DNA from 2 places in the Colwellia sp. F1 genome. Region 1 is predicted to be linked to the other one. Evidence: predicted binding sites of a transcription regulator. Region 1 holds the regulator's gene; the other holds the start of a gene.
The links. The regulator LexA, encoded in region 1, represses DNA repair genes until DNA is damaged. The targets are predictions, from matches to a motif close to TACTGTATNNNNATACAGTA.
Positions count from the first base shown of each region.

Region 2: AC0UA9_RS01150 (LexA family protein) is a predicted target of LexA. The motif match lies at 2,456-2,475, and genes of this name have one in related genera.

Region 1 is NZ_JBWDLI010000004.1:298,480-304,244, reverse strand. It holds gene gspM (type II secretion system protein GspM) at 1-103, shown strand, start outside; gene AC0UA9_RS05760 (type II secretion system protein N) at 276-1,040, shown strand; gene lexA (transcriptional repressor LexA) at 1,177-1,809, shown strand; gene coxB (cytochrome c oxidase subunit II) at 2,400-3,563, shown strand; gene ctaD (cytochrome c oxidase subunit I) at 3,567-5,156, shown strand; gene AC0UA9_RS05740 (cytochrome c oxidase assembly protein) at 5,159-5,716, shown strand; gene AC0UA9_RS05735 (cytochrome c oxidase subunit 3) at 5,763-5,765, shown strand, end outside.
Region 2 is NZ_JBWDLI010000001.1:244,861-250,625, reverse strand. It holds gene AC0UA9_RS01160 (DUF6998 domain-containing protein) at 1-526, opposite strand, end outside; gene AC0UA9_RS01155 (Y-family DNA polymerase) at 788-2,044, opposite strand; gene AC0UA9_RS01150 (LexA family protein) at 2,032-2,445, opposite strand; gene AC0UA9_RS01145 (TIM barrel protein) at 2,771-3,541, shown strand; gene AC0UA9_RS01140 (TonB-dependent receptor) at 3,961-5,765, shown strand, end outside.

The sequences.
Region 1 (5,765 bases):
GCACCTAACCAACAAAGAAGGCGTACAAGTACAAGCCATTGACCTAACACAGGGCAATAACCAAGGAGAAGTGAAGGTGAGGCGTTTACAGCTTGGGCGGTAATAAGCTGGAAAGTGTAAAGGTTAATTGTGCATAACAATAATAAAAACTGGTGCCTGAATAAAATTCAGGCAGATGTGAAAATTAAGCAAAAATAGCGTCTAGCATCTAGAGCCCAACGCCTAAAATCTAGCGGCTAGTACTTATAATTTCAAATGTTAAACAGAGACTACTAATGAAAAAAAACCTTGCCATGGGCATTATTTTTGTCATCGCTTATCTTGGCTTTGTAATTGCTACCTTGCCAAGCGCATTCGTTTTACAGCAAGTACCATTACCTAATAATGTTAAAAAAAGCCTTTACCTTTCAGGCGTTAGCGGCAGTATTTGGCACACTAATATCGCACAAGTTGTCATAAATGGTACGCCTATTAACAAGGTTAGCGCACAGTTAAGCCCTTGGTCTTTATTGTCATTAACCCCTAAGTTATCAATCACATTTGGTGACCCGTTTAATGCTGGTCCAGAAGGGGCTTTTGATCTAGTACTGTCGTCAACGAAAGCAAAAATAAGCAATGCTAATATGTTAATAAGCGCTAATGAAATAGCACAACAACTACCGCTACCTTTACCTATGTTAGCGCAAGGTGATGTCACCTTAACTGTTGCATCAGCGGAAATTGATTTTAGCAAAAACAATCAATGCGTTAGTGCAACAGGCAATGGCGCGTGGTCTAAAGCTGGTGTTACTGCTCTGTCTCGTACTGTACCGTTAGGCATATTAACTGCCGATATTAGCTGTGACCAAGGCACGCTAGCGCTAGTAATGTCACCTAAAAATGATTTAGGGTTAACCTTTACCGCGTATGTTGCACAAGGCGGTAAAGTATCAGGTGAAGGATATTTACAACCTGGCGCTAAATTTCCTGCCGCCCTTAATGACGCCCTGCCGTTTTTGGGTAGACAAGACAGTCAGGGTCGTTATCGCTTAGTCTTCTGAGTATAAAGGTGAGTGCGTTAGTAAAGTAGGATAGGTAACCCTTGCTAGTAAGCAGTAAAACCTTGTGTTTACCTTGTGGCTGTATATAATAACAGTTGTGAATAAATACAGCGTTTTACCTAGAAAGGAAAAGCTAATGCCAATCGTAAATAAATTAAAACCTTTAACTAAGCGCCAGCAACAAATATTTGATTTAATAAAAGAAAACATTCAAGCAACAGGAATGCCACCTACAAGAGCTGAAATAGCAGTTTTTTTTGGTTTTAAATCAGCTAATGCTGCCGAAGAGCATTTAAAGGCCTTGGCAAAAAAAGGCTATATAGAAATGTTGCCAGGCACTTCGCGTGGCATACGTTTAGCTGAGCAATTTAATGTAGTAGAAGGCTTGCCACTGGTGGGTAGCGTTGCTGCAGGTGAACCTATATTAGCAGAAGAGCATATTGAACAACATTATGAAATGAATGGTGATTTGTTTCATCCTCCCGCCAATTACTTGTTAAGAGTTAATGGCGAAAGTATGAAAAATATTGGCATTCTAGATGGTGATTTATTAGCAGTACATCAAACCAGCGATATTCAAAATGGTCAGGTCATTGTTGCTAGAGTAGAGAACGAGGTCACGGTTAAGCGTTACAAACGAGACGGTGATGTTGTTTATTTAGTCGCAGAAAATGATAATTTTGAGCCAATAAAGGTCGATCTTACTTGCCAAGAATTCAATGTTGAAGGGCTTGCCGTTGGCGTAATTCGTAACGGTAATTGGATGTAAACTGCGTTGCTTTAGTCTTTTTTAATCAATTGCTGCTAAAGACTTTGGCGGCAACACCTTTCTTATCTATCCCCCTATATATCACCCGATTTAACTAATAAAACCCACTTTGCTTGTTATATAGCCAATAATTCTTAGTAAATATAAGATCAATGAAAAAAGCTATAGGCTATATCTATCAAGCTATTCCAAAGCTTTAGAGTGCTTACTCTATTGATACTACAGCTTTTTTTTATAATTACCATTTGACGTAGATCAAGTTTTGAGCGATTCTAGAGTGGGAATCGAACAAAATAATAAGCAAGAACTGTATAAAAATAAAAAGACGTTGATGTGCTAATTCGATACCCAAACTTACTATTACATTCATGTAGTGCTGAGTTAGCAGTTTCACGTCAGTTAATTTAATAAATTTTAAATAGGGTATTACTATCTTGTTTGAAAATAATAACTAAATTAACAGTTAATCAGTTTAATGAGTATGAAGTACATTGCTGCTTTTCTGTTTTCTATTTCTTATACCTTTGTTTTTGAAGTGATATTTAAAATCATTTTTTAGCTTAAGTAGGTAATAATGAGGGAGAAGTTGAGTGAAGAGAGCTAACCATCGTAGGTTGATGGGAATTGGGTTATTTATTTTAAGCCTTTTTTCTAGTTCGGCCTGGTCAAATTCACAGTTAAATTTGACTAAAGGAGCAACAGCGATTAGTAGAGAAGTGTATGATTTACATATGCTTGCACTCTATATATGTACTGGTATTGGTGTTGTAGTTTTTGGTATCATGTTTTGGTCAATGATATTTCATCGTAAATCTAAAGGAGCAAAAGCCGCTGATTTTCATGAAAGCACCAAGGTTGAGATACTTTGGACTGCCATCCCTGTCATTATACTTATCGCCATGGCTATCCCTGCCACTAATACACTAATTAGCATGGAAAATAATGAAAATTCCGACATTACTATCCAAGTAACAGGGTCTCAGTGGAAGTGGCACTATAAATACTTTGATCAAAACATTGAGTATTACTCTGTGCTTTCAACACCAAGAGAGCAATATGAGAATCAAAATGGTAGCTTTAAAGGCAATGAGACAGCTAAAGGTGAAAACTATTTACTTGAAGTTGACAAACCCTTAGTTATCCCTGCCAATAAAAAAGTTCGATTTCTTATTACCTCCGATGATGTTATTCACTCTTGGTGGGTGCCTGCCTTTGCAATTAAACAAGATGCTAACCCTGGTTTTATCAATGAGGCATGGACGAATGTAGATAAACCTGGCATTTATCGTGGCCAATGTGCTGAGCTTTGTGGTAAAGACCATGGTTTTATGCCCATTGTTGTTGAAGTGAAATCGAGCGAAGATTATGACGCATGGTTGAAAGAACAGCATGCTTTAACCGCAAAAGCCGCTGATGCTGAGCGGGCCTCTTTAACTGCTTCTCTGAGTAAAGAGGAGTTAATGCAGTTAGGTGAAACAACTTATATGGCTCATTGTGCAGCCTGCCACCAACCAACGGGGTTAGGGTTGCCTCCCACATTTCCGGCACTGAAGGGCAGTGTGGTTGCAACGCAAGGCAGTATTACAGAGCATATTAATTTAATCGTCAATGGTAAAGGTATGATGCCACCATTTGGTAAACAATTAACACTACAAGAAATTTCAGCGGTGACTACATTTGAGCGTAATGCTTGGGGTAATGACACGGGTGATTTAGTTCAAAGCTCAGATGTTAAAGCAGCAGGCGGGGAGTAACACATGACGACAAATATAATAAATGAATCCCTTGATGATGAGCATCACGATCATAAAATGAAAGGTATTAAACGTTGGCTATTTACCACTAACCATAAAGATATTGGCACATTATATTTATGGTTCTCTTTTATTATGCTGTTAACGGGGGGCGCATTAGCGATGGTAATCCGGCTTGAGTTATTTCAGCCAGGTTTACAAATAGTAGAACCCGACTTTTTTAATCAGTTAACTACAGTGCATGGGCTGATTATGGTTTTTGGCGCAATAATGCCAGCATTTACCGGTTTCGCTAACTGGATGTTGCCTATGATGATCGGTGCGCCAGATATGGCTTTGCCCCGTATGAATAACTGGAGTTTTTGGATATTACCTTTCGCGTTTGCTATTTTGCTTTCTACCTTTTTTATGAACAGTGGTGCGCCTAATTTTGGTTGGACCTTCTATGCTCCGCTGTCAACCACTTACTCAAATGGTAGTACGGCATTTTTTGTTTTTGCTGTGCATATTATGGGAGTATCTTCAATAATGGGAGCAATTAATGTCGTTGTTACCATTATGAATATGCGTGCACCGGGTATGACCTATATGAAAATGCCACTGTTTGTTTGGACGTTTTTTATCATGGCTTATTTGCTAATTGCCGTCATGCCAGTGCTAGCAGGTGCTGTTACTATGGTGTTGACTGATACTTACTTTGGTACCAGCTTTTTCAATGCTGCTGGTGGTGGTGACCCTGTAATGTTCCAGCATATTTTTTGGTTCTTTGGCCACCCTGAAGTCTATATTATGATTATGCCGGCATTTGGTATTGTTTCAACAGTTATTCCCGCCTTTGCGCGTAAAAAACTTTTTGGTTACAGCTCTATGGTTTATGCAACAGGAGCAATTGCCTTGTTGTCATTTCTTGTTTGGGCTCATCATATGTTTACCACAGGTATGCCTTTATTTGGTGAGCTATTCTTTATGTACTGTACTATGTTAATCGCGGTTCCTACAGGCGTTAAGGTCTTTAACTGGGTTGCAACGATGTGGCGTGGTTCATTATCATTTGAAGTGCCCATGTTGTTTTCAATTGCTTTTGTTATTTTGTTCACCATTGGCGGATTTTCAGGCTTGATGCTGGCGCTAACACCTGCAGACTTTCAATACCACGATACCTACTTTGTTGTTGCGCACTTTCATTATGTGCTTGTCACGGGCTCATTATTTTCAATTTATGCAGGAGCTTACTATTGGTTGCCTAAATGGACGGGCCATATGTATAGCGACGCCTTGTCTAAATGGCATTTTTGGTGCTCATTAATTTCGGTCAACTTACTCTTTTTTCCTATGCACTTCTTAGGGTTAGCAGGTATGCCGCGCCGGATCCCAGATTATGCCTTGCAGTTTGCAGACTTTAATAAATGGGTCAGTATTGGTGGTTTTGCTTTTGGCTTATCACAGCTAATCTTCTTAGCTGTTGTAATCAAATGCATTAGGGGCGGTGACAAAGCACCCGCTAAACCATGGGATGGTGCTGAAGGCTTAGAATGGACTGTGGCCAGTCCCGCACCTTATCATACCTTTACAACACCACCGAAGGTTGACTAATCATGAATGATGACATAACGCAAAAGCCTATTAAGGCAAGTAATAGTAAAATTATTAAAAAACTCGTTTTTATGGTTGTTGCTATGTTTGGCTTTGGTTTTGCCCTTGTGCCTATATACGATGTTTTTTGTGATATCACAGGCTTAAACGGTAAAACGAATAATGCTGCAGTCACTTATACCGATGACGGTGTTGATACATCGCGTACGATAAAAGTGCAGTTTATTACTCGAATGGCCAAGGGAATACCCTGGCGATTTGAGCCCGTTATTAATGAGGTATCCGTACATCCTGGTGAAATGAAGTTTGTTAATTTTTTTGCAAAAAATCAATCACAACGTGACATTATTGGCCAAGCAGTGCCGTCAGTGTCTCCAGGTATTGCTGCTGGTTATTTTCAAAAAATTGAATGTTTTTGTTTCGCGCGACAACCATTAAAAAGTGGTGAAGAAGTTGAAATGGGTTTGCAGTTTTATGTTGATCTAGACTTGCCAGCAGATATCAGCACGCTGACATTATCATATACCTTATATGACGTTAGTGAAAAGGCAGACTCGTAATGCATTGATAACTCTTATCGCTATTAACAGTAAAGAGGGAATAAAAATG
Region 2 (5,765 bases), on a different contig from region 1:
GTGTAATCTCAATTGATCCGTTTTCTAACTCGTTTATACAGTAGTCATCAAAGGTAGCGGAAGTTATTGTAGGTATATTCAGGCGCGTTTTTGATTTGCTTACTAATTTTGACATGGGAATAACCAGTTTGCTTTTATTGGTTCGCTCACCAGTTAGTTTTAATGCACCGACAGTTAGTTCATTAAGCAGTGTTTCTATCTGCATATCTTCGGTGTTGATTCTTAATATGATGATGCGGTCAACAAGTTCAAGCGTGTTGGGGTTAAATGATATTTGACCAGAGGAACCCATACGAGCAGTTGTTTTTACCGATATTCTTTCACCATCAGCACTAACAACATCATAGCCATGCTGATTCACACTTGTTGCCATTTGACCATTAGTAATAAGCGCAGCATATAACTCACCTATACGACCACTTAAATGTCGTAATTCTGTAGCAGGAACACCCCAGTTTAATTCACGTTCAAACCAAGACATAGCTTCGCCAAGTGACTGTATTACTTGCATTTGAGTTAGTGCCATTAGAGTAATCCATTGTTTTTCTTTAATAGTAACATAACAATAAATTATTAGAGTCATTTCTACCAATGAATACATTCAAACATTCTAGCGCCTTAAACAATTGCCCTAGTAAACCCTCTGATTTTGCATCAAAGGTTTTTTAAGCTACCACTTGTTGCGCGGTTTGAAGTCAGTTAAAGCAGTAAAATCTTTTTAAGCCTCGGCTAACCAAAGAAATTTTGAGTTACTCGAAGCTCATAACAGGCTCAATACTCGTTAACACTAACAACTTATTTTGGGTATATCACGCCAGCGACTGGTATATTGTGGTGATAAAAAATCCCTTCTCATTTGCCACTTTTCAGTTTTTCCTTCGCTCGCTATGGTCATAGCGCCTTGGCCATAGCGTTGGTTTATTTGATCAAAGCAATGCATGATTAATGGGCTAGGTTGTGCAGGGGCGAATAAATCAGGTTGTTGGTATTGTTGGCTTTCTAGGCTGATAGCGCCAACGCCACAGCGGTAAAAATGAACCCCTGGTTGAAATATAGCTTGTAGCACAATGCTGACAGCTGACGCTATTTGGCTGCTATTATTTGTCGCTACAGGAAACTCATACACGATTGATTTTTTATAATACTGCGGGTCATGTGGAGAGCTTGCAGCAAAAATCAGTAAGCGCTTCACTAATGAATGTTGTCGGCGTAACTTTCTAGCAACAATAGCCCCGTGGGTAATTAAAGCAAACATTAGCGCCTGTTGTTCAGTTATGCGTTGTCCGAAGCTACGTGTTGAAAATATTGCTTGTTTAGGTGCTTTTACATCATCCCAAGACAAACAAACTATGCCGTTTAGTTCATTAACGGTGCGTTCAACAACAACGCTGAACTGCCTGCGCATGTCTTTAGCCGGTTGTTGCATTAACTGTTCAGCGGTATTAATGCCAAGCATGTTAAGTTTTTTGCCTAATTTATTACCAATTCCCCATACGTCGGTAACATTCATGCGGTTGAGTATTGCGACACTTGATTGATAATTATCAATCACCGCGACACCATTAAAGCCACTAAGCTTTTTTGCTGCATGGTTAGCTGCTTTTGCTAGGGTAGGGGTTGTGCCAAAACCAACGCCTACGGGCAAACGTGTTTCTTGCCAAACAGCCCTACGGATTTTATGTCCGTATTTATGCCAGTCAGCAATTAAGTTATCGTAATTGTTAAACGCTAAAAAAGACTCATCAATTGAATAAACATATTGGTTATCACAGTATTGTGCAATAACATTCATCATACGCTCGCTTAAGTCAGCGTATAACTCATAGTTAGATGAGCGCACAACAACACCATGTTTTGCTAATAAGTTTTTAATTTGAAAGTAGGGCGTAAATTTAGGAATGCCTAAGCGCCTTGCTAGTGGGCATACAGCACAAATACAACCGTCATTATTAGTAAGTACTACTACGGGTTTGTTACGTATGCTTGGGTCGAATACTTTCTCTGCGCTGGCGTAGAAAGATACGGCATCAACTAATGCGTACATAAGGTTATTTCAGGCGACTTTTGATGTAGCCTAATTGAACGAGTGACCACACCTTCTAACTGAAATTCATCTTCTGGTTTTATATGCACAGGCGGGTGAGCACTTGAAGCCGACAGTAAAAGGGCTTGCGTTTTGTCGATGAGTTTACAGACAAAACAACCATTATAATTGGCGACGATAACATCGCCATTTTTGGCTGTTAATGAACGGTCAACAATTAATAAGTCACCATTAAATATACCAACACCCTGCATAGAATCACCATTAGCTTGACCAATAAAAGTCGCATTGGGATGTTTGATCAATAGTTTATCGAGTGACAATCCGAGCTCTTTGTATTCAGCAGCAGGTGACTCAAAACCACTGATGCCCGCTTCTGCAAATATTGGAATAACTTTCATAAAACACCTCTACTGTAATTATGTACAGTATAATTGCTTTGTGATGTTCTGTTAAGCGAATTATTATTTTTATTGGTAAGTCGAATGTACTAAGCAGTTGCAGTTGTCTTAGCGATGAACCGTATAATAGGGGGTTAGGAACCGTAATTAATACTGAAAAAATTTATTAATCACTAGAAATTATAACAACATAGTTGTAACCTCCCAATTTATTGCTTAAATAAACGCTGCTGAGCCAATATAAAATATAGCGAGCATTTCAGCCTTGTAAGCATTTCTTAGTACCGTCATCAATTTAGAAAATCAACTTAAAAAGTAATAACTTATGAACGATAAACTTTCACCTTCGCTTTGCATTGATGCTTTTTTTAGACATATGACTTTCGACCAAGCATGTCGGGCAACAGCGCAAGCTAATATTTCAACTATCGAGTTTTGGTCTTGGTGGGATAAGGATCTAACTGAATTACAAGCGGCAGTTAATCGTTATAATTTATCAATATCTTGCTGTTGTACTAAGTTTATCAGCCTAGTAGACGTGCATAAGCGAGCGGCGTACTTGCAAGGCTTAACGGAGTCAATTGTTGTTGCTAAAAGTTTAAATATAAAAACATTAATCTCCCAAGTAGGTGATTTTATAGAAGGTGTTCCTAGATCGCAGCAAAAACAATCATTAATAGATGGCTTATGCGCTGCAGCGCCACTATTAGAGGCTGCAGGTATTACCTTAGTGGTAGAGCCACTAAATGAGTTAATTGATCACCAAGGTTATTATTTAGTGGCAAGCGCAGAAGCTTTCGACATTATCAAGCAGGTTTCTAGCCCTAATATTAAGGTGTTGTATGATATTTATCACCAGCAAATTAGTGAAGGTAATATAATCAATAACATTTTAGCTAACATTGAGTATATTGGTCACTTTCATGCGGCAGGGAACCCCGGTCGTAATGAATTACAGTATGGTGAAATTAACTACTCACAAATTTTTTCAGCAATAAAACGAAGTGACTATAAAGGATATGTTGGCTTTGAATATTGGCCTATATCTGAAGAACCCATAACTTCTTTACAAGAAGCCGCGAGTTGGCTGGCCTAATACAGGTAATCGTTTACAGTTATTGCTGGTTTACATATATCGTTATATTTCAAATAGCATAATTTAATAAAACTTAAGGTTAGGCTTTATTACCTTGGAAGTTTTTACGCTATGTGGCTATTAGCGTTACATATTTTATTTGCAACACACGCCCATATTCTAAGCATTTACAACATAATTGATATTAAATAACACATATCATCTATGCTAGGTATTAGTTGGTGTTTCTCAGACTCCATAGCGTTAACAATAGCAGATGAAAAGTTCACTTGTTAACACTAAATAACACAAAGAATAAAAAAATAGGTTGCAAAGGCTTTTTTTTTTGTTTATCTTTTACCAAATAAGGAAAACGTTTACCCGTTTTAGGGTAAGTTAAAATTTATAAAAAAAACATTAAAGAACGAGGGGATTAAAACGTGATAAACAAATCAAAAATATCAATTGCTGTTTTAACAGCTTTAGCGTCAGCAACAGTTTTTACGACAGATGCAATCGCAGAAGAAAATAACACCGCCAATGTTGAAGTTATTCAAGTCACGGGTGTACGAAGCGCTTTAACTAAAGCAATGTCTATAAAACAAAATGCCAGTAGCATTCAAGACAGTATTGTTGCGGAAGATATTGGTAAATTTCCAGACCAAAATGCTGCAGAATCATTACAGCGTATTACGGGTGTTTCAATATCTCGTCAAAATGGTGAAGGTTCAAAAGTAACCGTGCGTGGTTTTGGTCCCAAATTTAATGTTATTAAAGTAAATGATCGTACCTTAGCAACAACTGATGGTGGTCGAGACTTTGACTTTCAAGTATTACCTTCAGAATTAATTTCAGGTATTGATGTTGTTAAAACGCCCACGTCTGACATTGCTGCAGGTAGTATTGGTGCTTATATTAATATAGGTACCGCTAAGCCACTTGATAGCCCAGGCTTTCATGCGCTAGGCTCAGCTAAAGCAAACTATAATGATTTGTCAGAAGAGTTAGACCCGCAATTTTCAGGTATTGTAAGTAATACCTTTGCTAACGACAGTATTGGTGTTTTATTTGGTTTGTCGACCAAAGAAACAAATAACCGTATTGATAAATATCGCACTAACCGTTGGCATGAACTATACAGCCTTCCGGAAGGTTTAACGGATGATGTAAAGAATTTAGACGGTGATGTTATTGCCGATGCCGATGGTTTTCGACGTCCTGGCCGAGCAGCTTTTGAAACACATGAAGAAAGCCGTAAAAGAACAGGGGCAAACTTGGTTTTACAATGGGCACCAACGGATGATCTTATCTCAACGTTTGATGTACTGTATACTGATCTAGACCGCAGAGTTGAAAGTCTTGGGGTACAAATACCTACTCAAGCAACGCAATATAATAGCGCTGTTGTGAATGAAAATGGCTCATTAGTAAGTGCCAATATTACTGATAATAATATAGATGGTCTAAATCGTGTTTTAGGTGGTGACTCAACTTCTTGGGCTTATGGCTTTAACACGCTTTATGAAAAAGAAAATTTAATCGTTGAGTTTGACGCCGCTTATTCAACCGCAAAATCTACGCAAATTCTTAGAGAATACATTCCTCACTTTACCTTACCAGATGCGCCAGATGATCGTGAAATCTCAATAGACTATGGTGCAGGTGATGTATTAAATGCCACCTCAACAATTGATGTTACCGATATTGACAGTATGCGTGGTCATTGGCATGGTGCTAATACTAATGAGATTGAAGATGAAGTAACAGAGCTAAAGCTTGATACCACTTATTTTCTTGATGGTGATTTAGTTGAATCGGTGCAATTTGGTGCTGCTTATTTAGATCGTACCACTAAAAACGATGCCTTCAGCTTAAACAATAATGGTGGTTACTGTGCTCCTTGTGGTGGTGCACCTAATGTTACGTTTGACAATGCAGACAAAATATTTGGCTTAAGCGATAACCCTGGCTTTTTAGCGAATGAATCAGGTAACTTCCCACGTAGTTGGGCAGTAATCAAAGACTTTGATGCATACACGAATGAAATTCAACGTATGGGTGAAAAAAACTGGTACAACGACCCAGTTACAGGATGGCGAGTAGATGATACTTTGGGCTCACCATTATTAGCGTCAGGGCAAAAATGGAATGATGAGTCATTTGATGCCGCTCCTTCCTACTCAAATGATGAAACGACTTACTCCGCTTATGCACGTGCCAACCTTATTGGTGAGCTTGCAGATTA